One region of the Mesorhizobium sp. NPDC059025 genome, then DNA from elsewhere that is predicted to be linked to it. Evidence: predicted binding sites of a transcription regulator. Region 1 holds the regulator's gene; the other holds the start of a gene.

Evidence for each region. The regulator LexA, encoded in region 1, represses DNA repair genes until DNA is damaged. The targets are predictions, from matches to a motif close to TGTTCNNNNTGTGTTCNG.
Region 2: a site for LexA is predicted at 5,041-5,058, ahead of uvrA (excinuclease ABC subunit UvrA). Genes of this name have one in related genera too.

The regions. Positions count from the first base shown of each region.
Region 1 covers NZ_JBHYIM010000001.1:704,018-715,401, forward strand. The annotation lists gene gltX (glutamate--tRNA ligase) at 1-1,233, opposite strand, end outside; gene ACFWYE_RS03425 (ComEC/Rec2 family competence protein) at 1,325-3,877, shown strand; gene lexA (transcriptional repressor LexA) at 3,904-4,626, opposite strand; gene ACFWYE_RS03435 (LysR family transcriptional regulator) at 4,821-5,708, opposite strand; gene ACFWYE_RS03440 (antibiotic biosynthesis monooxygenase) at 5,824-6,174, shown strand; gene glp (gephyrin-like molybdotransferase Glp) at 6,438-7,643, opposite strand; gene moaC (cyclic pyranopterin monophosphate synthase MoaC) at 7,643-8,128, opposite strand; gene trpC (indole-3-glycerol phosphate synthase TrpC) at 8,131-8,943, opposite strand; gene trpD (anthranilate phosphoribosyltransferase) at 8,960-9,970, opposite strand; gene ACFWYE_RS03465 (SurA N-terminal domain-containing protein) at 9,967-11,384, opposite strand, start outside.
Region 2 covers NZ_JBHYIM010000001.1:446,540-457,923, forward strand. The annotation lists gene ACFWYE_RS02065 (PopZ family protein) at 1-228, shown strand, start outside; gene ACFWYE_RS02070 (DUF72 domain-containing protein) at 306-1,112, opposite strand; gene ACFWYE_RS02075 (DUF302 domain-containing protein) at 1,572-1,979, opposite strand; gene uvrA (excinuclease ABC subunit UvrA) at 1,976-4,897, opposite strand; gene ACFWYE_RS02085 (hypothetical protein) at 5,649-5,936, opposite strand; gene ACFWYE_RS02090 (ATP-dependent Clp protease proteolytic subunit) at 6,017-6,622, opposite strand; gene ACFWYE_RS02095 (SRPBCC domain-containing protein) at 6,640-7,089, opposite strand; gene ACFWYE_RS02100 (ArsR/SmtB family transcription factor) at 7,086-7,400, opposite strand; gene ssb (single-stranded DNA-binding protein) at 7,637-8,179, shown strand; gene ACFWYE_RS02110 (5'-methylthioadenosine/S-adenosylhomocysteine nucleosidase) at 8,244-9,164, shown strand; gene ACFWYE_RS02115 (OsmC family protein) at 9,194-9,619, shown strand; gene ACFWYE_RS02120 (MarC family protein) at 9,658-10,287, opposite strand; gene ACFWYE_RS02125 (VOC family protein) at 10,360-10,737, opposite strand; gene ACFWYE_RS02130 (hypothetical protein) at 10,778-11,305, opposite strand.

The sequences.
Region 1 (11,384 bases):
CTCGTCAAGCGCCTGGAAATGGCCAAGCACGGCTTTGAGAACGGCCTTTGCGTCGACGTCGAGCAGCGAAGCTGCTTTTTCGTCCAGTTGCAGCGGTCGCTGGGCCGCGATGAAATAAAGACTGTCGGCCAGTTCCACCAGCGTCTTGGCGCGTTCCTTCAGGCCGGGCATCGCCTGCAGCACCTGGGCTTTCTTCTTGTCGTCCAGCTGGTCGACCAGTGCTTCCCCATTGGGCAGATAGGGCAGCGTATCGAAAAACACCTGGGTCAGCGCCGCATCGTCCATACCCCGCATGTGCACGCCGTTCAGCGCCTCAAGCTTGGCGAAGTCGAAGCGGGCAGCACCCTTGTTGACGTCGACGATATCGAACCACGACACCATCTGCTCGATCGACATGACCTCATCATCACCATGGCTCCAGCCAAGGCGGGCGAGATAGTTGAGCAGCGCCTCAGGCAGGTAGCCCATGGCGCGATAGGCCTCGACGCCGAGCGCGCCATGACGCTTGGAAAGCTTTGCACCATCGGCACCATGGATCAGGGGAATATGCGCCATCTTTGGCACATCCCAGCCCATGGCGCGATAAATCGCGGTCTGCCGGGCGGCATTGGTCAGGTGATCATCGCCCCGGATGATGTGAGTGACACCCATGTCGTGATCGTCGACCACGACAGCATGCATGTAGGTCGGCACGCCGTCCGAGCGCAGGATGATGAAATCGTCGAGATCTTTGTTGGGAAAACGCACCTCTCCCTGCACGAGATCGTTGACCACGGTCTCGCCTTCGCGCGGCACCTTGATGCGGATCGCACCTGCCACACCCTCCGGAGCCTCGGAAGCATCACGGTCGCGCCAGTGGCCGTTATAGCGCGGCGGCAGCCCTTGCGCGCGGGCGGATTCACGCATGACGTCCAACTCGGCTGGCGTCTCGTAGGCATAATAGGCCTTGCCCAGCCGCACCAGTTCCTCGGCGACCTCGCGGTGGCGCGCGGCGCGCTGGAATTGCGAAACGGCCTCGCCGTCCCAGGTCATGCCCAGCCAGCTCAGTCCTTCGAGGATGGCGGCGGTGGCGGCGTCAGTCGAGCGCTCGCGGTCGGTATCCTCGATGCGCAGCAGCATCTTGCCATTGGTGTGCCTGGCATAGAGCCAATTGAACAACGCCGTGCGTGCGCCGCCAATGTGCAGATAACCGGTGGGGGAGGGAGCGAAACGGGTTACGACCTGATCGGACATGGAACTCTCGGGAAGAAGCGCAGGAGCGCGGACTTTCGTTGTTTGGGCGTTCATGTAGCATAGGAGGTCAGGGGCGCAAGGGGCAGGCCCGATGGCTGGACCGGGGAGGGTTGGGCGAGGGGGCGCTGATGCCGAACAGGGCATCAACGAGCGTCTTCTATTCGTGTCTCCGGCCGTCGATGACAGCAATGCCGCGGCGGCATCGCCTGACATTCAGCCGATCGGAATGCCATCATCGCTCGATGATCTGCTGGCAGCGCGCCAGCATCCTCGTTCCGATGCCCTGGATATGCCTTCCGGCGACAAGCCGTGGCTGGAAACCCGCTGGCAGAACTTGCGAAAGCTGATTGGCGGGGACCTGCGCGGCCCGTTCGCCGGGGCGATCGCGTTGGAGCTGGATCGCGGCGTCGCGTTCCTGTTCGCGCCGGTCTTTCTCGGGGCTGGAGCGACGGTCTATTTCTCACTCGATCGCGAGCCTGCCTTCGCGCAGTTGATTGCCGGCAGTGCTGTCCTTGCTGTCATTGCGCTGCTTTCACGCTCCCGCCTTGGCTTGCATCTCGCCGCGATGGCCGTCCTCTTCCTCGTGCTCGGTATCCTTGCCGGCAAGGTCGAGACGTGGCGCATGCCGAGCAACGTACTGGGAGCACAGGTGTCGACCAGGGTGACAGGCCGCGTCATTTCAGTCGAGCCGATGGCCAGTGGACGCACGCGGCTGACGCTCGACGTCATCGGTACTGAAAAGCCCAAGCTACGCTATCAGCCGGAGCGGGTGCGGCTTTCGGCTTTGGCAATGCCGGCCGAAATCCGCGCCGGGTCGATCGTTTCCGGCTATGCCCGGCTGATGCCGCCAGCCGGTCCGGTGCGGCCCGGCGGCTATGATTTTTCTTTCGAAAGCTATTTCGACGGGATCGGCGCGACTGGGTTCTTCATGGGCAAGCCGAAGCTTGAACCCCTGGAGAAGGTACCTGCATCGCTGCCCACTCGGCTGTCGGTGGCCGTCGAGACCGCACGCGAAACGATCGCGGATCGCATTCGCGCTTCGATTGGTGGGCCTGAGGGCGAGATCGCCGCGGCACTGATTGTCGGCGTGCGCGCCGGCATTCCGAACTCCGTCAACGAAGCCATGCGAAGGACGGGTATCTATCACATCATCTCGATATCCGGCCTGCACATGGCACTCGTCGCAGGAACCGTGATGTTACTGCTGCGCGGCGCTTTCGCGTTGTTTCCGGATTTCTCAGCGCGCCGGCCGGTCAAGAAATATGCTGCGTTCGCAGCCATTTGTTCGATTTCCGCATATCTCGCGATCTCCGGGGTGGTGGTCGCGGCGGAGCGTAGTTTCATCATGCTGTCGGTGATGCTGATTGCGGTGCTGTTCGACCGAGCGGCGCTGTCGATGCGCAACCTGGCCATCTCGGCGATGATCGTGATCCTGACCGCGCCGCATGAAGTGGTCGGTCCGTCTTTCCAAATGTCGTTCGCCGCGACTGCCGCCTTGATCGGCGCGTATGCGGCTTGGGCGCAACGGCGCGAAGTCATGCCTACCCCGGCACCGCTGGCACGCTCGTTCACCGGCTTTCTCGCGCACAAGTCGCTGATTGCGGTTGCTGGCATGGCTGCAACCTCGATCATCGCCGGCCTTGCCACGGCGCTGTTCGCGGTCTGGCATTTCCAGCGGGTCTCACCCCTGAGTTTGTTCGCCAACCTGGCGGTGATGCCAGTGGTTTCGTTTGTCATGCTGGCTGCCGTTCTCAGCGCGATTGCCATGCCGTTTGGCGCCGATGAACCGTTTCTCTATGCGATGGGCAAGGGACTGACGGTGATGATGGTGATCGCGGACTGGATTTCGCAGCGCTCCCCGGTCGACGGGGTTGGCCTTGTCTCGACGCAATCGGTGCTCTTCATTGCCGTGGCGCTTGCCATCGGTGCGATGGCGACGACATGGCTACGTTTGCTGGCATTGCCCTTTGTGCTGGCCGGTCTGATAGCGATGGGCAATGTAGAAACGCCCGATGTGTTGATCTCGGAGGACGCACGGCTCGTTGCCCTGCCAGTCGGCGATGACAAACTCGCTGTCAGCCGGGCACGACCCAATCCCTTCACGCTCGACAACTGGCGCCGGGCGCTCAACGTAGAGACGACGGTCTTGCCAGAAGATGTTTCGAGTGACGTCGAACTGACTGTCGAAAATGCACTCGACATGCCGCTTGGCACGCCATTCCTGTGCACTCGCCAGCTGTGCTTCGCTCGCCATCCATCTGGGGCTGTCGTGGTGACGACCGCTCGCATCGATGCAGCCAGATCGGCTTGCGGAGTCGCGGCACTCATTGTGATCGACGATGCGACCGCACCAGATCCCTGCAACGATCCGACTGTGGTGGTGGTCACCAAGCAGGATCTGGCCCGCGTCGGCAGTGCTGCGGTGCGCTTCGATTCCTTGCCAGATAAGCCGGCTAATATCTTGTTCGCGATCGATGCCAAAGATCGACCCTGGCATGTCCAGCGTGAATTTACGCGCGAGGCGAGGGGATTGCCGCCTCGCCTTGAAAACACGCCTAAATCCAAGCCCAAACCGTTGAACTCAAACCACCCCGCCCATTCAGACACACAATTTCCCGGAAAGTCTGTTTCCGGCAATCTGTAGTCGGCTAAATTTGTAGGGTGTCCGGTCTAATAGCGACGGATCAATCCGACCAGTTTACCTTGTACCTTGACCCGATCCGGTCCAAAGATTCGTGTTTCATAGGCAGGATTGGCTGCTTCCAACGCAATCGAGGCGCCCTTGCGACGGAAACGCTTGAGCGTCGCCTCTTCCTCATCGACCAATGCCACGACGATCTCGCCGGGATTGGCCGAATTGGCATTGCGGATGATGACCGTATCGCCATCGAAAATGCCGGCTTCGATCATGGAGTCGCCTTTGACTTCCAGGGCGTAGTGCTCGCCTCCCGAAATCATGTCCGGCGGTACGGAAATCGAATGGGTGCGGTGCTGGATCGCGTCGATCGGTACACCGGCAGCGATGCGTCCCATCACGGGGATGGAAACGGAAGCTGCGACGTCGTCGTCATTGCTAGGCGCCTGCAGGCGTTGCGGCTCCTTGGGTACAGAACGCCCCAGGCTGCCCTGGATGACCGCCGGAGAAAACTTCCTGGCTGCGTTAAGGCCGGGAGCAATCGAATCCGGCAACCGCAGCACTTCCAGCGCGCGAGCCCGGTTCGGCAATCGGCGGATGAAGCCACGTTCCTCCAGAGCAGTTATTAGCCTGTGGATTCCTGACTTGGAGGCCAGGTCCAGCGCCTCTTTCATTTCGTCGAAAGAAGGGGGGATTCCGCTTTCCTTCAGCCGTTCATGGATGAAGAGCAAAAGCTCATGTTGCTTGCGTGTCAGCATCGCCACCCTCCGTGGAACGGAACCGGAATCAGAAAAACAAACCCGGAACAAACACTATCTGTTCCATTTGTGTTCCGCAACCATTTAAAGTTTAATGAATTTGTTGACGCTTTGTTCAGCCTAGCAAGAAGCCAGGCTGTTCCCTGTTGCCATATCTCCCGTCGCAGAGCAGGCCGAAGGATGCTGCCCTACCCTTACTCGGCAAATAGATTCTCAGCCATGTAGTCCACGAAAACCCGTACTTTGGGCGAGAGATGGCGATTTGTCGGCCACAATATTCGGAACGTACCCGTTTCGCCGAGATAATCCGTCAGCAGCGATACCAACTTGCCTTCGGCCAGTTCTGCAGACACGGCGAACGGCGGCAGACAGGTGATACCGAAGGACCGTTCGGCGAGGTAGATCAGCGGCTCCAGCGTGCTGGCAACGGTGGTCACGGGAAGATCGAGTTTCAGGTCACAACCGCTGCGCACGAGGGGCCAGGGCTCGAGCCGCCCCGAATTCGCGTAACGATGGTGGAGACAGCGGTGCTTGAGCAGGTCCTCCGGCACTCTGGGCGTACCATGTTCGGCGAGATATTTCGGTGCCGCGACGAGTTTGTGCCGAAAAGTACCGAGTTTGCGGCTTATCAGGCGCGTGTCCCGGATGTCTCCGGTGCGGATCACCGCGTCAAAGCCCTCTTCGATGACGTCGACCAGCTGGTCTGTAAAATCAAGGTCGAGATTGATATCCGGATATTGTTCCATGAAGGCCGATATGGTCGGCATCAACAGCATGCCCGCGAGCGGGAGAGAGACGCGAAGCTGTCCTCGGGGGCTCGCCTGCGATCTCGCAAGCTGGATCTGCGCTTGCTCGTATTCCGATTGAATGCGCCGGCAGGTTTCGAGAAAGAAACTGCCTTCCTCTGTCAGAGCCATACTCCGCGTCGAGCGGTGAAAGAGGCGGGCGCCCATTTCGTTTTCGAGCCGCGCAATCGCCTTGCCGACGGCCGAGGCCGTAAGGCTGAGCCGGCGCGCGGCACCGATAAAGCTACCGGCTTCCGCAACCTGTACGAAGATACCGAGTGGTCCAAGCTTGTCCAATTGCGGAATTTTCTTCGTTATTGATGGGAGAGAATGGGCATTTATCTGCTCATCTGTCCTGAATATCCAGAGGTTGCCGCGGCAAGATCGCCGCAATCGTCAGATGGAGACACTCATGGACAAGCCTACCGCAGCCTTTTCTGCATCTCCTCAGTCAACGACTTTTGTCGTGAACGTCATTCACGCCCATCCAGGAAAGCAGGAGGAGGCGTTTGCTGTCATCCAGGATGTCGTGCACTACGTGGCAGAGCGCAAGGAAGGTTTTCTCTGGAGTACGCTCGCCAAGAGCACCGACGGCGAAACCGTCGTCAATGTCGAAGCAATCCACGGTGCCGGCAATGTCAGCGAGTTTTTCTCCGATCCTGTATTCCTGGAGAAATTCCGGAAGCTCGACACCGTATCGAGAAGCGAATTCCACACCTACACGGTCGATGACCTTGTCTTGCCGAAGCGCGCAGTGAAGTGATCGTCAGATGAACTGCCCGGGGCAGCACTGGATATCCAGTTGTACCACTGCCGCTGACAGCATCGAAAACAGGCGCACCCATCGCTTCAGGTGAGCCGAAAATATCCGGGAGCCAGCGGCGGACAGGAGTCTGAACAGCCCGAACAAAGTGACGTTGTCGGCTCCCGGTATTGTCTCAGAGACCGCATCCTCGGGTCTCGTTCGCACAAAGTCGCCGCAAGAAGACCTTAATTTATTTCGGAACGTGTATCTGCCAGCGACGGTCAGCGCAGCATCAATACGTTGCAGATGGAGCCGGCTTCTGCTGCCGCAGCGTGCGGCGCTCGAATGATCAAGCCGTTGGCCTCCGAGAGAGTCCGGAGCATCGAGGAATCCTGCACGCCAAACGGGGTAGCCCTCAATGTGTCGCCGTCGAGTTCGACCCGGGCACGGATGTAATCCTGACGGCGGTCATTGGCTCCCATGTTGGTGGCGAGCCGCGCTTCGCGGATGTTCTGGCTGAAAGGCCGTCCACCGAGTTGCGCCAGCAGGGGGTTCAGGAAGAGTTGCGAGCAGACCAGACTAGCGACGGGGTTGCCGGGCAGCCCGATGCAGCGGATTGCACCCATGCGGCCGAACATCAGTGGTTTTCCGGGGCGCATGGCGAGCTTCCAGAAATCCAGTGTCATGCCTTCACCGGTCAGGACCTCATGGACGAGATCATGGTCTCCGACAGAAGCACCACCCAGCGTGACGATCACGTTGGCGCCAGCCTCGACCGCCTGCCGTATTGCGGCGGCTATTGCTCCCCTGTTGTCGGGGGCGATGCCAAGGTCCAGTGCACGCGCACCGACGGACTGAGCTGCCGCTGCCACTCCATAGGCATTGGACGAGATGATCTGATCCGGCCCCGGCGTGCTACCAGGTGGAAGCAGCTCGTCGCCGGTGGCGATGATGGCCACCAGAGGGCGGCGCACCACGGCAACGGCCGGATGGTTGGCGGAAGCGGCAAGCGAGAGCGCGGCGGCGTCGAGAACCCGGCCCTTCTTGAGCAATACGTCACCGGCATTGAAGTCCAGGCCTTTGCGACGGACATTACGCCCCTCGGAAGAGGGCTCGTGAACCTCGATCGTGTCGTCGCCGAGGTCGCTTACGTTTTCCTGGATCACGATGGTATCGGCGCCGGTGGGCAGAGGTGCACCTGTAAAGACACGCACCGTCTCGCCGCTGCCGACTGTGCCCCGGAACGCACGGCCGGCTGGTGCGCTGCCGATCACCTTCAACCTGGCCGGCGTTGCTGCGACGTCGGCAGCTTTCGCTGCATAGCCATCCATGGCGGAAGCATCGAAAGGCGGCTGGGTGCGCAGCGCCGCCAGCGGGGCCGCCAGCACCCGGTCAAAGGCGTCCGCCAACGCTACGGTCTCGGCGCCAAGCGGTTCGGCATCGCTCAGCAGCCGCTGTAACGCTTCTTCGACCGGAACCAGCGACATCAGGCGCCCGCCTTGTAGTCTCCGGACTTCCCGCCGGTTTTTTCCACCAGCCTTATGCCGGAGATGGTCATTGCGCGATCCACTGCCTTGGCCATGTCGTAGATGGTGAGACAGGCGACCGAAGCGGCTGTGAGCGCCTCCATCTCGACGCCGGTCTTTCCGGTGACGCGGGCAAGTGCCGTGACCTTCAGGCCAGGCAAGGCGTGGTCCGGTTCGATATCGAGTGAAACCTTGGTCAACAGCAGGGGATGACAGAGCGGGATCAGCTCATGCGCCTTCTTTGCGGCCATAATCCCAGCGATGCGGGCAGTCCCCAGCACATCGCCCTTCTTGGCATTTCCGTCGAGGATCATGGCCAGTGTCGCAGCCTGCATCGAAACACAACCTTCGGCCACCGCTGTGCGCACCGTCTCGGCCTTGTCGCCGACATCGACCATGTGCGCCTCGCCCTGCGCACCAAGATGGGTGAGGGCGTTCCTGGACATCTTCAGACGGCCTCGGCTCTGGCATCGAGGCCGAGCAATTCGCGCGTTGCCGCTGTCACGTCGGCCTGCCGCATCAGGCTCTCGCCGACGAGGAAGGTGCCGATGCCGCTTTTTTCCATGCGGCGGCAGTCGTCATGGGTGAAGATGCCGCTTTCGCTGACCAGCAAGCGATCGGCCGGCACCATCGCCGCCAGCCGTTCTGAGGTTTCGAGACTGGTCTCGAACGTGCGCAGGTTGCGATTGTTGATGCCGAGGAGGCGCGACCTGAGTTTCAGCGCGCGCTCGGTCTCTTTCTCGTCATGCACCTCGACCAGCGCGTCCATGCCGAGCGAAAAAGCGGTATCCTCGAGCTCCGCGGCCAGGCGATCATCGACACTTGCCATGATGATGAGGATCGCGTCGGCGCCCCAGGCGCGCGCTTCGTAAACCTGGTAGGGATCGAACAGGAAGTCCTTCCGCAATGCCGGGAGAGCAACAGCCTCGCGGGCCGAGGTCAGGAACTCCGGCGCGCCCTGGAAAGATGGTGAATCGGTCAGCACCGACAGGCAGGCAGCACCGCCGGCCTGGTATGCCTTCGCGAGGACCGGTGGGTCGAAGTCGGCGCGGATCAATCCCTTGGACGGGCTTGCCTTCTTGATCTCCGCGATCAGCGCAAAGGCGCCGGCAGCGCGCTTGGCTTCGAGTGCGGCCAGGAAACCGCGCGGACGGTCGGCATCGGCGGCACGTGCCTTGATCTCGGCGAGCGGCAGGAGCGCCTTGGCAGCGGCAATCTCTTCGCGCTTGTAAGCTTCGATCTTGCGCAGGATATCGGCCATTGTCGTCGGTCCTGACCTATTCGTTGGAAACCTTGACCAGCGTTTCCAGCACTGCCCTGGCCTTGCCGGAGTCGATGGCTGTCGCGGCCTGTTTCACTCCGTCTTCCAGGGTTGCCGCCCTGCCAGCCACCACCAGGCCCGCACCGGCGTTCATCAGCACAGTATCACGATATGCCCCCGGCGCGCCGGAAAGCAGCTTGCGCAGGGCCTCTGCATTGTAGTTGGCATCACCGCCGCGCAGGTCCTGTTTGGTATGGCGTTTCAACCCGACCATCTCCGGCGTCAGCTTGAAGGTGCGGATTGCGCCGCCAACCAGTTCAGCCACGTCGGTCTCGCCGGTGGTGGTGATTTCGTCATAGCCGTCGCCGTGCGCCACCCAGGCGTGGTCGGCACCCAGTGCCTTCAACGCCTCCGCTACCGGGACGATCCATTCCGGCGCGAACACGCCGACCATCTGGCGGCCGACGCCTGCAGGATTGGAGAGGGGCCCAAGCAGGTTGAAAATCGTGCGGGTGCCAAGTTCGCCGCGCACCGGGCCGACATGTTTCATGGCTGGATGATGTGAGGGCGCGAACATGAAGCCGACGCCAGCCCTGGCAATGCAATCACCGATCGCTTCGGGCGTGAGGTCGATCTTGATGCCGAGGCCGGTCAACACGTCGGCCGAACCAGTCTGTGAGGAGAGGCCACGATTGCCATGCTTGGCCACTGGAACGCCGGCGCCTGCGACGACGAAAGCGGATGCGGTCGAAATGTTGAGCGAATGCGAACCGTCCCCGCCGGTGCCGACGATATCGACCGCGCCGGCTGGGGCCTCTACGCGCAGCATCTTGTCGCGCATGGTTGCGACCGCGCCGGAAATCTCGCTGACGGCTTCGCCACGCACGCGCAGCGCCATCAGGAAGCCGCCGATCTGGCCTGGCGTTGCATCGCCCGACATGATGATGTCAAAGGCTTCGCGCGCTTCCTCGAAGGACAGTATATTGCCCGCCGCAACCTTGGCGATATGAGGCTTCAGAGCACTCATCGGATCTGCTGAGCCTGCTCTATCGCCACCTGGTCAACCTTGACGCTGAACTGCGACTGCAGCTGTGCGACCATTTCTTCCAGCAGGTCATCGGACATGCCGGACGCGAAGGACTTCCTGACGTCGTCGGGAACCGCCGAGGCGTCGGCGGCCGCTGGCTCGAACACTTCCGCCACCTTGAACAGGATCTTGGCGGTACCTGTCGGGGCAGAGACGATGCCGGAGCCACCTTCGGCGACGGCAAAGGCAGCCGTGGTGCCTTCCTTGCCAAAGTCGGCATCGTCGGCTTCACGCTTCAAGCCGCGCTTGGTCTGCTTTTCGAGCTTGAGTTCGCCGGCGACGGTATCGAGGGTGGCTCCTGCCTTGACGCGCTTTTCCAGCTCGTCCGCCTTGGCGGCAAGCCGCTTCTCAGCTTCGGCCTCGGTCCAGTCCGCGACTACCTTCTGCCGCACTTCATCCAAGGTGCGATCACGAGCCGGCGTGACGCCGTTCAATTCGTAAAAGACATAGCCATTGTCGGCGGTGGTCAGCCCCTCATTCTCGATGCCCTGTTCGGCGTCAAATACAGCGCGGATCAGGGACACCGATTCCGGAAGGCCGTTTACGACCGTCCCGTCCGGCCGCTGGCCAGTCCGGTCGATGGCCTCGATCGGGACCACCTTCAACTTCAGCTTGTCGGCGGATTCCTGCATGGTGGAGCCGCCAGCACGCGCATCCTCATAGGAATCGTGTGTATCGAGCAGGATGCGGCTCGCTTCGTTGACGGCCAGTTCCTTGCGGATCTGGTCGGATACTTCGGCGACCGACTTCACCACTTCCGGCTTGATTTCGGTGACGCGGAGCAAGACCGGGCCAAAGGCACCCTTGACGACCGGGCTTACTTCATTGGCCTTGAGTGCGAAGGCGGCTTCCGCCACAGCTTTGTCGGCGATCTTGTCCTTGGCCAGCGTTCCAATCAGCGTGTCGGCGGGTGTCTTGCCTTCGGCAGTCACCAGCTTGTCGAAAGTCGCGCCGCTGCGCAGCGAATCGAATGCCGCGGTTGCAGCTTCCGGTGACTTGAAGACGAGCTGTTCGATCGTGCGGGTCTCGGGTGTCGTGTAGCGGGCCTTGTTCTTCTCGTAGTCGTCCTTGATCTGCTGCTCGGTCACCGCGGAGAGGTCCATGATGTCCTCGGGCTCAAGGCGGACATAGGAGAACTTCCGGTATTCGGGGGCGGCATATTTCTTCTTGTTGGCCTCGAAATAGGCGTTCAGATCGCTGTCGGACGGCGCCGGGATCGGCTCGACCAGCGACTTCGGCAGGACCAGGTAATCGATGGTGCGGTCTTCTCCGCGGTAAAGCGCGACAGCCTTCAGGAACGTATCCGGCGCCTGCATGCCGTCGGAGACAGCTTCGACGATCTGCTGGCGGGTCG
Region 2 (11,384 bases), 260 kb from region 1:
AGCGCTGCGCTGCGGCCTGCGCTGATCTCCGAACATACGAGCCGTCAGGTCGCGGCTTCCTTCGAGGAATTGTCCGAAGCTTTCGCTGGTCGGGCCAAGAAGACCTTCGATGACATGGCCGCCGAGATGCTGCGCCCGATGCTGCAGGACTGGCTGGACAACAACCTGCCGACGCTGGTCGAGCGCCTCGTGCGTGAGGAAATCGAGCGCGTTGCGCGAGGTTCCTGACGCCGGCGCCGAAACTCACCGGTTTTTTCTGATAAGCGAAATCCGCCTCCATCGAGGCGGGTTTCGCTTCTTTGGTTTCAAGCCCCGACGCGTTTCATCAACGCCATGGCGCCGAACGGGGCGCGGACCTTGCCTTCGGTGATGAAGTAGACAAACACATCGCGCGGCTTCACCTCTGCCTGGGTGTCGGGATCAGCGCGCTTCAGGTCGCCGGGTTCCTTGCCCGCAGCCCAGGTCCTTGCACGTTCCGCCCATTGGTCGAGGGCCTTGGGCGTGTAGCAATCGGGATTGTCGTCGCTGCCGGTCTGGAGCCGCGCATAGACGAAGCCGCCAGTTGCGTCGGCGATTGCCGGATATTTGGCGTGGTCGGCATATACGATCGCCACAGCGTGCTTGCGCGCCAGTGCTGCGAATTCGGGCACGATGAAAGAATCGTGGCGAACCTCCACGGCATGGCGCAACGTCACGCCGTCCTGCTTTTCGGGCAAAAGTGCCAGGAACGCGCCGAAGTCGTCGGCGTCGAAGCGCTTGGTCGGCGCGAATTGCCAGAGAATAGGCCCGAGCTTGGCGCCGAGTTCCGAAACGCCTGAATCGAGGAAGCGCTGCACCGATTCGCCTGCCTCAGCCAGCACCCGGCGGTTGGTCGCAAAACGGATCGCCTTCAACGAAAACACAAAATCGTCTGGAGCATCCTTCGCCCATTTGGCGAATGTTGGCGGCTTGAAGGTCGAATAGTAGGTGCCGTTGACCTCGATGGTCGGAACCTGCCGTGAGGCATAGTTGAGCTGTTTGGCCTTCGACAGTGTCCCTGGGTAGAATGATGTGTCCCAGGGCTCGAACGTCCAGCCGCCCATGCCCGACCGGATTTTTCCAGCTGTACTCATTCCATCCCTCCAATATCTGCTTCAGTCTCGAATGGGCATAGGCAACCACGGTAAGGCGTCACAAGCCATCCGAAATCAACGACCGTGACGATCATCCTGCCAATTCCGTTCAGCATTTCACGACGTTCAGATGGTGTGGAGAAATCGGCTGGCGCGTCGTGAACATGCCGCTTTCCCGGTCTCTGAGATCCGGCCCGAAGCCTTGGGCCTCCCCCATTTGAGGTATGTACCTTGGATTAAGATGCGCTAAAATGAGATAGACCGTTAATACCGTTCTCCCGGTTCTTTGGCTCGGGGGCGGTGCGCGGTGCCAACGGCCGCGTTACTGCCAAATGCTAGGGGAGAGCAGGCGAAAGTCTGCTCTTTTTTTGTCTCGAGTCCTTGCTTGCCAATCCCGGGCCTTGCCAATCACGGGTGTCATGCCGGCCAGCAGTGGGTCGCCAACAAGCGGCCGCGGCGTTATTCCCGGCCGGCCGCCAGTCCGATGACCTTGTCCATACCGCCGGCAATCGCCTGGACCGCGGCGACGCTGGCGTCACCCAGCCCGTGTCGGACCGCGATCCATTCAGCGGCGTTGTATGAAAGCCAGATCTTGCCGTGTTCATCTTCCCAGGCAAGCGCCTTCACCGGCAGGTCGATGCCGGCAATCTGCCTGTCCTGCATCAGCGGTGTGCCGCCCTTCGGGTTGCCGAAGATCAAAAGCTGCGTCGGGCGAAGCAGCAGACCCACATCCTGCGCCCCGGCCATGTGGTCGATACGCGCGAAGACATGGAGACCCAGCCTGGTCACGGTTTCCGCCAGCCGATCGAGCGTTTCGGTTACCCCGAACCGGCTCTCGACGGAGACGATGCCCTGGCTGCCGCTCACTCGGCGGCCTCTCGTTTGCCTTTCGGCCGACGTTCCAGCAGTTCCTTCAGGAACTGGCCGGTGTAGCTGCGTGGTTCCGCGACGATATCCTCCGGCGTGCCGGAGGCAACGAGCTCACCGCCGCCGTCACCGCCCTCAGGGCCGAGGTCGAGCACCCAGTCGGCAGTCTTGATGACCTCGAGATTGTGTTCGATGACGATCACCGTGTTGCCCTGGTCGACCAGCTCATGAAGCACTTCCAGGAGTTTCTTCACATCGTGGAAATGCAAGCCTGTGGTCGGCTCATCGAGGATGTAGAGCGTCTTGCCGGTCGCCTTGCGGGACAGTTCCTTGGCGAGCTTGATGCGCTGCGCCTCGCCACCCGAAAGCGTGGTGGCCTGCTGGCCGATGTGGATATAGCCGAGGCCAACCTGATTGAGCGTTATCAGCTTGTCGCGCACAGCAGGCACCGCCGCAAAGAACTCGACGCCTTCCTCAACGGTCATGTCGAGCACATCGGCGATCGACTTGCCCTTGAAAGTGACGTCCAGCGTTTCGCGGTTGTAGCGCTTGCCATGGCAGACGTCGCAGGTGACATAAACGTCCGGCAGGAAGTGCATCTCGATCTTGATGACGCCATCACCCTGGCATGCCTCACAGCGGCCACCCTTGACGTTGAAGGAGAAGCGGCCGGGCTGATAGCCGCGCGCCTTGGCTTCCGGAAGGCCGGCGAACCAGTCGCGGATCGGCGTGAAGGCGCCGGTATAGGTCGCCGGATTGGAGCGCGGCGTGCGGCCGATCGGGCTCTGGTCGATATCGATGACCTTGTCGAGGAACTCCAGGCCCTCGATGCGGTCATGCTCGGCAGGATGTTCACGCGAACCCATGATGCGGCGCGAGGCGGCCTTGAACAATGTCTCGATCAGGAAGGTGGACTTGCCGCCACCAGAGACACCGGTTACCGCCGTGAAGGTGCCGAGCGGGAACTCGGCGGTCACATTCTTCAGATTGTTGCCGCGGGCACCGACAACCTTGACGCGCTTGCCCTTCTTGCCGGGGCGTCGTTCGGCGGGCGTCGCAACCTCGAGCTCTCCGGAAAGATATTTGCCGGTGATGGAGGCCGGGTTGGCCATGACTTCGCGCGGCGTGCCCTGGGCGATGATGCGGCCGCCATGGATGCCTGCTGCCGGTCCTATGTCGACAACATAGTCGGCAGTCAGGATCGCATCCTCGTCATGTTCGACGACGATCACCGTATTGCCGATGTCGCGCAGGTGTTTCAGCGTTTCCAGCAGACGTGCATTGTCGCGCTGATGCAGGCCGATCGAAGGCTCGTCCAGCACATAAAGCACGCCGGTAAGACCCGAGCCGATCTGCGAGGCGAGGCGGATACGCTGGCTTTCACCGCCGGAGAGCGTACCGGAATTGCGCGACAGCGTCAGGTAGTCGAGGCCGACATCGTTGAGGAAACGCAGCCGCTCGCGGATTTCCTTCAGGATACGGATGGCGATTTCATTCTGTTTTTCGTTGAGCTGCGTCGGCAGTTCATTGAACCACAGGTCGGCCTTGCGGATCGACAGCTCCGTCACTTCACCAATATGTCTGCCGGCGATTTTCACGGCCAGCGCTTCGGGCTTCAATCGATAGCCGCCGCAGGCAGGGCACGGCGTGGCAGCCATGAAGCGCTCGATTTCTTCGCGCATCCATGCCGATTCCGTCTCCTTCCAGCGCCGCTCGAGGTTGGGTATCACACCCTCGAAGGTCTTGGTGGTCTTGTAGGAGCGCAGGCCGTCGTCATAGTTGAAAGTGACTTCGCGCTCGCCGGTGCCGCGCAGGATGGCCTGCCTGGCGTCTTCCCTCAGATCCTTGAACTTGTCGCCAAGCTTGAAGTCATAGACCTTGCCCAGCGCTTCCAGCGTCTGAGAATAGTAGGGCGAGGTCGATTTCGCCCACGGTGCCACCGCGCCGTCGCGCAAGGTCACATTGTCGTCCGGCACAACCAGGTTTTCGTCGATGGCGCGCTGGCTGCCAAGGCCATCGCAGGTCGGACAGGCGCCGAACGGGTTATTGAAGGAGAACAGCCGCGGCTCGATTTCCGGGATGGTGAATCCGGAAACCGGGCAGGCGAACTTTTCCGAAAACAGGATACGTTCGTGCGTCTCGTTCTTGGATTTGTAAGCGGATTCTTCTGCCGTGGCCTCCGCGGGCAGCGGCCGATCGGCGAATTCCGCAACGGCGAGTCCTTCGGCCAGCTTCAGTGCCGTTTCCATGGAGTCGGCCAGGCGCGTGGCGAGATCGGCACGCACGACGATGCGGTCGACGACGACGTCGATGTCGTGCTTGTACTTCTTGTCGAGCGCCGGGACATCGGCGATCTCATAGAAAGTGCCGTCGACCTTGACGCGCTGGAAGCCCTTCTTCTGGAGCTCCAGCAACTCCTTCTTGTATTCGCCCTTGCGTCCACGCACCATTGGCGCCGTGATGTAGAGGCGGGTGCCTTCCTCCAGGGTCAGCACGCGATCGACCATCTGCGAAACGGTCTGGCTCTCGATCGGCAGGCCGGTGGCCGGCGAGTAGGGCACGCCCACGCGCGCGAAAAGCAGGCGCATGTAGTCGTAGATTTCGGTAACGGTGCCGACGGTCGAACGCGGGTTGCGCGACGTCGTCTTCTGCTCGATCGAGATGGCGGGCGACAGACCATCGATCTGGTCGACGTCCGGCTTCTGCATCATCTCCAGGAACTGGCGGGCATAGGCCGAAAGGCTTTCGACGTAGCGGCGCTGCCCTTCGGCATAAATGGTGTCGAAGGCGAGAGACGATTTGCCTGAACCGGACAAGCCGGTCATCACCACGAGACTGTCACGCGGCAGATCCAGGTCGACGTTCTTCAGATTGTGTTCGCGCGCGCCGCGAATGGAAATGTACTTATGGTCGGCCATGCCGCTCCGCCGCCTCAGCTTGCAATGTTTCGGATTGGCGAACCCAGCCGCCGCCCGCTCATATGGGTATTTTCACCGCGAGATCGAGACTCTCCGGCTACTTTGAGCGTTTAACCGCCTTTCGCGCGAGCGGGCAAGCAAAAAAGAACAAAGGCTGAACGCGCTCCTGACAATGCGATGTCAGCAGAACGTGACGTTCCGGACCGTTCCGATCACAATTTCCGTAATCGCCCGGCCGCCGGTTGACGCTGCGGAAGTGAAGGCGCAAGGTTAGCCGTCGCCTGAACCGATCGCCCCGTGGCGATCCTCGAGCCGGAAGGCGGTCTGCGAGGCGCCGCAGACCAAAACGAGTGAGAGTTCGGGCAGACGGCAAGAGCAACCAGCAACAGGAGCGAGGCATGACCCCACCGGACAGTCCCTTCAGGCTCCATCTGTCGTTGGAGCCACGGCGGGCATAGGTGTCAGGAAAGGCGGAGCCTTTCCCGCGCAAACCGTGACCTGCCGATCCCCTTACAATCAGAGACCATTAGTCGGGTCGTCGGCCGCGAGCCGCGAAGCACCCGAAACCCAAAGCCGGTAAAACGCTCCCGGAAAAACTGGGTAAAGCCCTAAAAAGCCCCGTCCGCATGCCAAGGCGCAGCGGCGGGGCTGTTCTTTTGAGGTGATACGCGCTCGGCGATATCTGCGATTTGCGGCAGGTCGCGCCGACAACACGGCTGTCGGAGGTACGGATCGCCGGATTTTGCTTGGACTACCGGCGTGGGGCAGGAAGGTTGCCTGCACCGACATCCACGATCACCGAGCCGGAAATGCGGACGTCCGTGTTGCCAACCTTGAACTGGCGGCCGGAGGCTGGATCATAATCGTCCGGCTCCGGTTGCGGTGTGGCTGGTTTGACGATGCTGTAGCCGCCATTGACGCCGGGCAGGGGCTTTGCAGCCTGCTTGCCGGCTTCCCCGGCAAATCCTGTCGCTGTCGAAAAAAGGGCAACTGCAAGTGCAGTCAGACACGATGATGGCGAGAGGCGGGCGATGGTCATAGTGCTAACATAGGCGTCTTGACCCGTGACGACCAGTGCCCATCGATCCATCGGATTGGATGGACGACGATCTGGCTGTCCTAGGCCGCCCGTTTGCGCGTGTCGTAGACATGGTCGACCAGGCCCCATGCCCTGGCTTCCTCCGCGTTCATGAAGTGGTCTCGGTCGAGCGTGTTCTCGACGTCCTCGACCGTGCGCCCGCAGTGCTGGGCATAGAGATCAATCATCTGCCGCTTGGTTTTCAGGATGTCCTCGGCGTGCCGCTGGATGTCCGAGGCCTGGCCCTGGAAGCCGCCCAGCGGTTGATGCAGCACGATCTTGCTGTTGGGGAGCGCGATGCGCCTGCCCGGGTCTCCAGCCATCAGCAGGAACGAACCCATCGAAGCCGCAAAGCCCATGCAGACTGTCGACACCGGGCAGGAGATGTAACGCATCGTGTCGTAGATGGCGAAGCCGGAACTGACCACGCCGCCGGGTGAGTTGATGTAGAGCGACACCTCCTTGTCCGGATTGTCCGCCTCCAGCGACAGCAATTGCGCGCAGATGATGGCGGCCATGTTGTCCTCTATCTGGCCGTTGACGAAGATGATGCGTTCACGCAGCAGCCGGGAGAAGATGTCGAAAGCACGCTCGCCGCGGCTCGACTGCTCGATCACCATCGGCACAAGATTGGCGACACCGGACATATGTTGATTCCTCCCGTTCAGGCGGCCATGCGCCATTGCGGCGTGTTGGCCGCAGTGAAAATTCTGGTGGGCTTGGGCGCATCGACGGCGACGCTGCAGCCCGCTTCGGACATGTTGCAGGCGGCCGTTGAGACAAAGCCGTCATGCACGACACGCAAATGCGTGCCGCCGTCGGCGGCATGTGTCAGTTCGAAGGTGACGACACTGTCGAACCCCTCTCCCGCACCGGATCCGCCTGTTTCGCGCCAGGAATAGCGCAGCAGGCGGCCAGGTTCCGCCTCAAGCACCGTGCAGGCGATGCGGCCCTCGGCGCCGAGCGAAAATCGCTGCCCGGTTTCGCTCCTGATGTCGTTCGGCAGCAACCAGGCCGCGACGATGTCCGGCTCGGTGAGTGCGCGCCAAACTTTTTCTGGCGCTTCCGGCAGATCGCATTCAACAACGATGTCATCGCGGCTGGGCGAGGTCATTGATCCATCTCCTTCAACACGGTCTTCAGCCTTTCGATGCGATCAGGCCAGAAGGTGCGGTAGCGTTCGATCCAGGTGAGCAGCGGCGATAATCCTTCCGGGGCGGCTCGGTAAAAGGCATTGCGGCCGACACGGCGTTCTCTCACCAGCCCGGCGCCGCGCAGCACGGCAAGATGCTGGGAGACCGCCGGTTGGGACACCGGCGTGCCGGCGCGCAGTTCAGAGACGGTCATCTCGTCGTCGACCAGCCGTTCAAACAGCGCGCGCCGTGTCGGGTCGGCCAGGGCCTTGAAGATTTCGGATTCGATCATACCAAAACATAAGTGGATACTTATTGGTTTGGCAAGAGCCTTCTCGGGGCGAGGACCTGAAATGAAGCCAGGCCGGCACTTTTGCTGACATTCCTTGACAAATAGCCAGTGCGGGAACTAGAACAGAAATAGAACAAAAAACGTTGTGGGAAAGGCATGTCCGTGGAGGCGGGCAGGTTCCTCAGCCTATATGGTGCGGCGAGAATTCTGGTTTCGGACGAGCGCGGAGAAGTGTGATGGCTGGCAGCGTCAACAAGGTCATTCTGGTGGGGAATCTGGGTGCGGATCCCGAAATCCGCCGGCTGAACTCGGGTGAGCCGGTCGTCAACATCCGTATCGCCACCTCGGAAAGCTGGCGCGACAAGAACTCGGGCGAACGCAAGGAAAAGACCGAGTGGCACAACGTCGTCATCTTCAATGACCAGCTCGCCAAGGTGGCCGAGCAGTATCTGAAGAAGGGCATGAAGGTTTATGTCGAGGGTCAGTTGCAGACCCGTAAATGGCAGGACCAGAGCGGCCAGGAGCGTTATACGACCGAAGTCGTGCTGCAGAAATTCCGGGGCGAATTGCAGATGCTCGACGCGCGTGGCGGGCAGGGCGAAGGTGGCCAGGTCGGTTATTCCGGTGGCAACCGCGACAGCTTTGGCCAGTCCGGCCCGAGCGACTTCGGTGGCGGTGGCGGCCGCGGCTCGGCTGGTGGCGGCTTTGGCGGTGGAAACGGCAATCGCGGTGGCGGCGGTGGCGGTTCGCGCGAACTGGACGATGAAATCCCGTTCTGATTGCTGATGGGCGGAATTCCCCAGCCCACAGACATGACCTGGTGATCCGGCGATGAGCTACGGCATGAGTGCATTCGCACGCCTGATTGCGATCGGCCTGCTGTTCTTCACCATGTTGTCCGCTGCCGTTTCGGCTGCGGAGCGGCTCGATGACAAGCCGCGCATCGCGGTCGTGTCGGCCTTCCCACCTGAATGGATGGCGCTGCAGGCCGATCTGTCGGATCGAACCGAACACGAGATCAACGGCCGCCAGTTCATCATCGGCAAGCTGGCCGGTAAGGACGTCGTGCTGTTCCTGAGTGGCGTCAGCATGGTCAATGCGGCCATGACCATGCAGGTGGCGCTCGACCGGTTTGTCGTGACGTCCGTGGTGTTTTCCGGCATTGCCGGCGGCGTCGACCCGGCCCTCAGCATCGGCGATGTCGTCGTCGCCGATCAGTGGGGCGAATATCTGGAAGCGGTTTTCGCCCGCAAGGTCGGCGACGGTTACGAAATTCCGCCCTTCATCCCGAAGGATCAGTTTGCGGGCTACGGCATGATCGTGCCGCGCTCTGTGACGGTTACCAGGCAGGGCGATACCGCCGAAGAGACGAAATTCTGGTTCCCGTCCGATCCGGCCTTGCTCGACGCTGCCCGCAAGGTCGCTGCCAGGCTGGAGCTGCAGGCCTGTGCACCCGAGAACAAATGCCTTGCCAGCCCGCCGAAGATCATCGTCGGCGGCAATGGTGTTTCCGGCCAGGCTTTCGTCGACAATGCCGAATTTCGTGACTATGTGCACAAGACATTCGATGCCAAGGTGCTCGACATGGAAAGTGCCGCGGTCGCACATGTGACCTACAGCAACAACGTTCCGTTCCTGGCGGTGCGCAGCCTGTCGGACCTCGCCGGCGGTGGAGAAGGCGCCAATCAGATGGCGACTTTCATGGCACTGGCGTCAACGAATTCAGCCAATGTCGTCAAGGCATTGCTGGCCGAAATGCCGTAGGACGGACGCGAAGAGACAGGGAAGCAGGGATGAAGGCGCGGATCAAATGGGTCGAGGGTCGCACATTCGTGGGCGAGTCCGGCAGTGGCCACAAGCTGGTTCTGGGCACGACGCATGGCGATGACGGCAAGACACCCGGCCCGAGCCCCATGGAACTGCTTTTGATCGGTACGGGCGGCTGTTCGGCCATCGACGTTGTGCACATCCTCGAAAAGGGGCGCGAGCAGGTCGAGGATTGTGTCGTGGAACTCGATTCCGATCGTGCAGCGACCGATCCGAAGGTGTTCACGCGCATTCACATGCACTTCATCGTCAAAGGCAAGGGACTGTCACACGACAAGGTCAAGCGGGCGGTTCAGCTGTCGGCGGAAAAATACTGCTCGGCCTCGATCATGATGGGCAAGACGGCGACCGTTACCCACGATTTCGAGGTGGTCGATACCGCTGCCGGCTGAGGCAGCCTGCAAGGCAGTGCGATTGTACGTTGGGTCGGTCAGCTCGCTGCCAGAGCCTTGATACCGTCGGCCACGAACTGGACGGCGAGCGCGGCAAGGATCACGCCGAGCAGCCGGGTCAGGATCGAGCGCCCGGTCTGGCCGAGAATGCCGTCGATGCGCTCCGCCAGCACGAACACCAGATAGGTGATGAGCAGGCAGGCGAGGATGATGCCGAGCAGCGCCAGCTGCCCTCCAAGGCCTTGGAACGAACTGGACAGCAGGACGGTGGCCGAAATGGCGCCGGGGCCTGCGATCAGCGGGATCGCCAGCGGGAAAGCCGCGATGTTGTGGATGTGATCCTTGGTGATCGCCACATCCGCGCTTTTTTCCTTGCGGTCCTGCCGGCGCTCGAAAACCATCTCGAAGGCGATGAAGAACAGCAGGAAGCCGCCGGCTACGCGGAAAGCAGGCAATGTGATGCCGAACACCGAAAGGATCGAGGCGCCTGCCACCGCAAACAGCGCGATGACCAGAAAGCCGATGATCGAGGCGCGAACGGATACCTGGCTTCGCTGCTCACGATTCATGCCGCGCGTCACGGCAAGGAAAAGCGGGGCGAGTCCCGGCGGGTCGATGGTCACGAGCAGTGTCACGAAGGCGTTGAACAGGCTTTCGTAGCTCGGCATGCCGTTCCCCTCTCTCGCGACAACCAGGCCATTGGTAGCGCGAATATGGGGAAGTTGCCAACGCTCAGTCGGTCAGCTGCCTGAGCCGCAACAGGCCTCTATGCGATAGCCGTCCGGATCGATGGCGAAGGCCGCGAAATAGCTATCGCCATAGTCGGCGCGCAGGCCCGCTTTGCCGTTGTCGTTGCCGCCATGAGCAAGGGTTGCCGCGTGGAAGGCGCGGACACTGTCGTGAGTTGGCGCGGCAAAACAGAAGTGAAGCCCCGATCCCATATCGGCTGGAACCGGTCGTGCGACCTCGAGAATCCACAGTGAGATCTGATCGCCGCCATAACCTAGCGACCCCACGGATTCGCTGAGGCACGAATAGCCGAGCGGCGACAGAACCGCGTCATAGAAAGTCTTGGAGCGGGAGGGGTCGGCGACGCCGATCGAGACATGGTCGAGCATTTTGAACCTCGTTTGAGTTTGTATTGATGGGATAAGGACGTCACGCGGCGCGTCGTGCCAGGAATTCAACTTGCAGGTTCCAGTCTCCTTCGCCGTCCGCCCGTTCCCCAAGCCAGCGAAATGAGTTGTCGGTGATTTCGGTGAAGCGCCAGCGTGTCCGTGTTCCGCTGCCATCGCCGCCGATCTGGACGATGTCCGCCCCTTCAGCGCGGCCGGTCTGTCGGCTGTGGTATTGCGTGCGCGGATCGCTCCACAGGATGTGCCAGGCATCGATACCGGGGTCGTAGATCCGCAGCGTCGTGCCGTAGAACGTCCAGGGGCCGAGCTCCGGCGAAGGTCCTGCGTTGCGCGCAGGCAGTATCCAGACGTCCTGGATGGCACGTCCCTCCAGTGCCCAGCCGAAATGGATCTCGCCGTGGCCAGTCAGCAGCTTGCCGTCATCGGTCCAGCGTTTTGCATCGAAGCTCCATGCTCCGACAAAGCGACCGTAGAGCGCGAGCTTGTCTGCGTGGGCAGCGAAGGGGCCTGGCGCTTGCAGGGCTTCGGAGAAGGAGTTCGGGTGATGCATGGCGACCTCAAACCTGTCAGGAGATATGGCCGGCGTAGCGCTTGCCGGCTGTCCGGGCTTGGGAAAAATTGCTAAATCG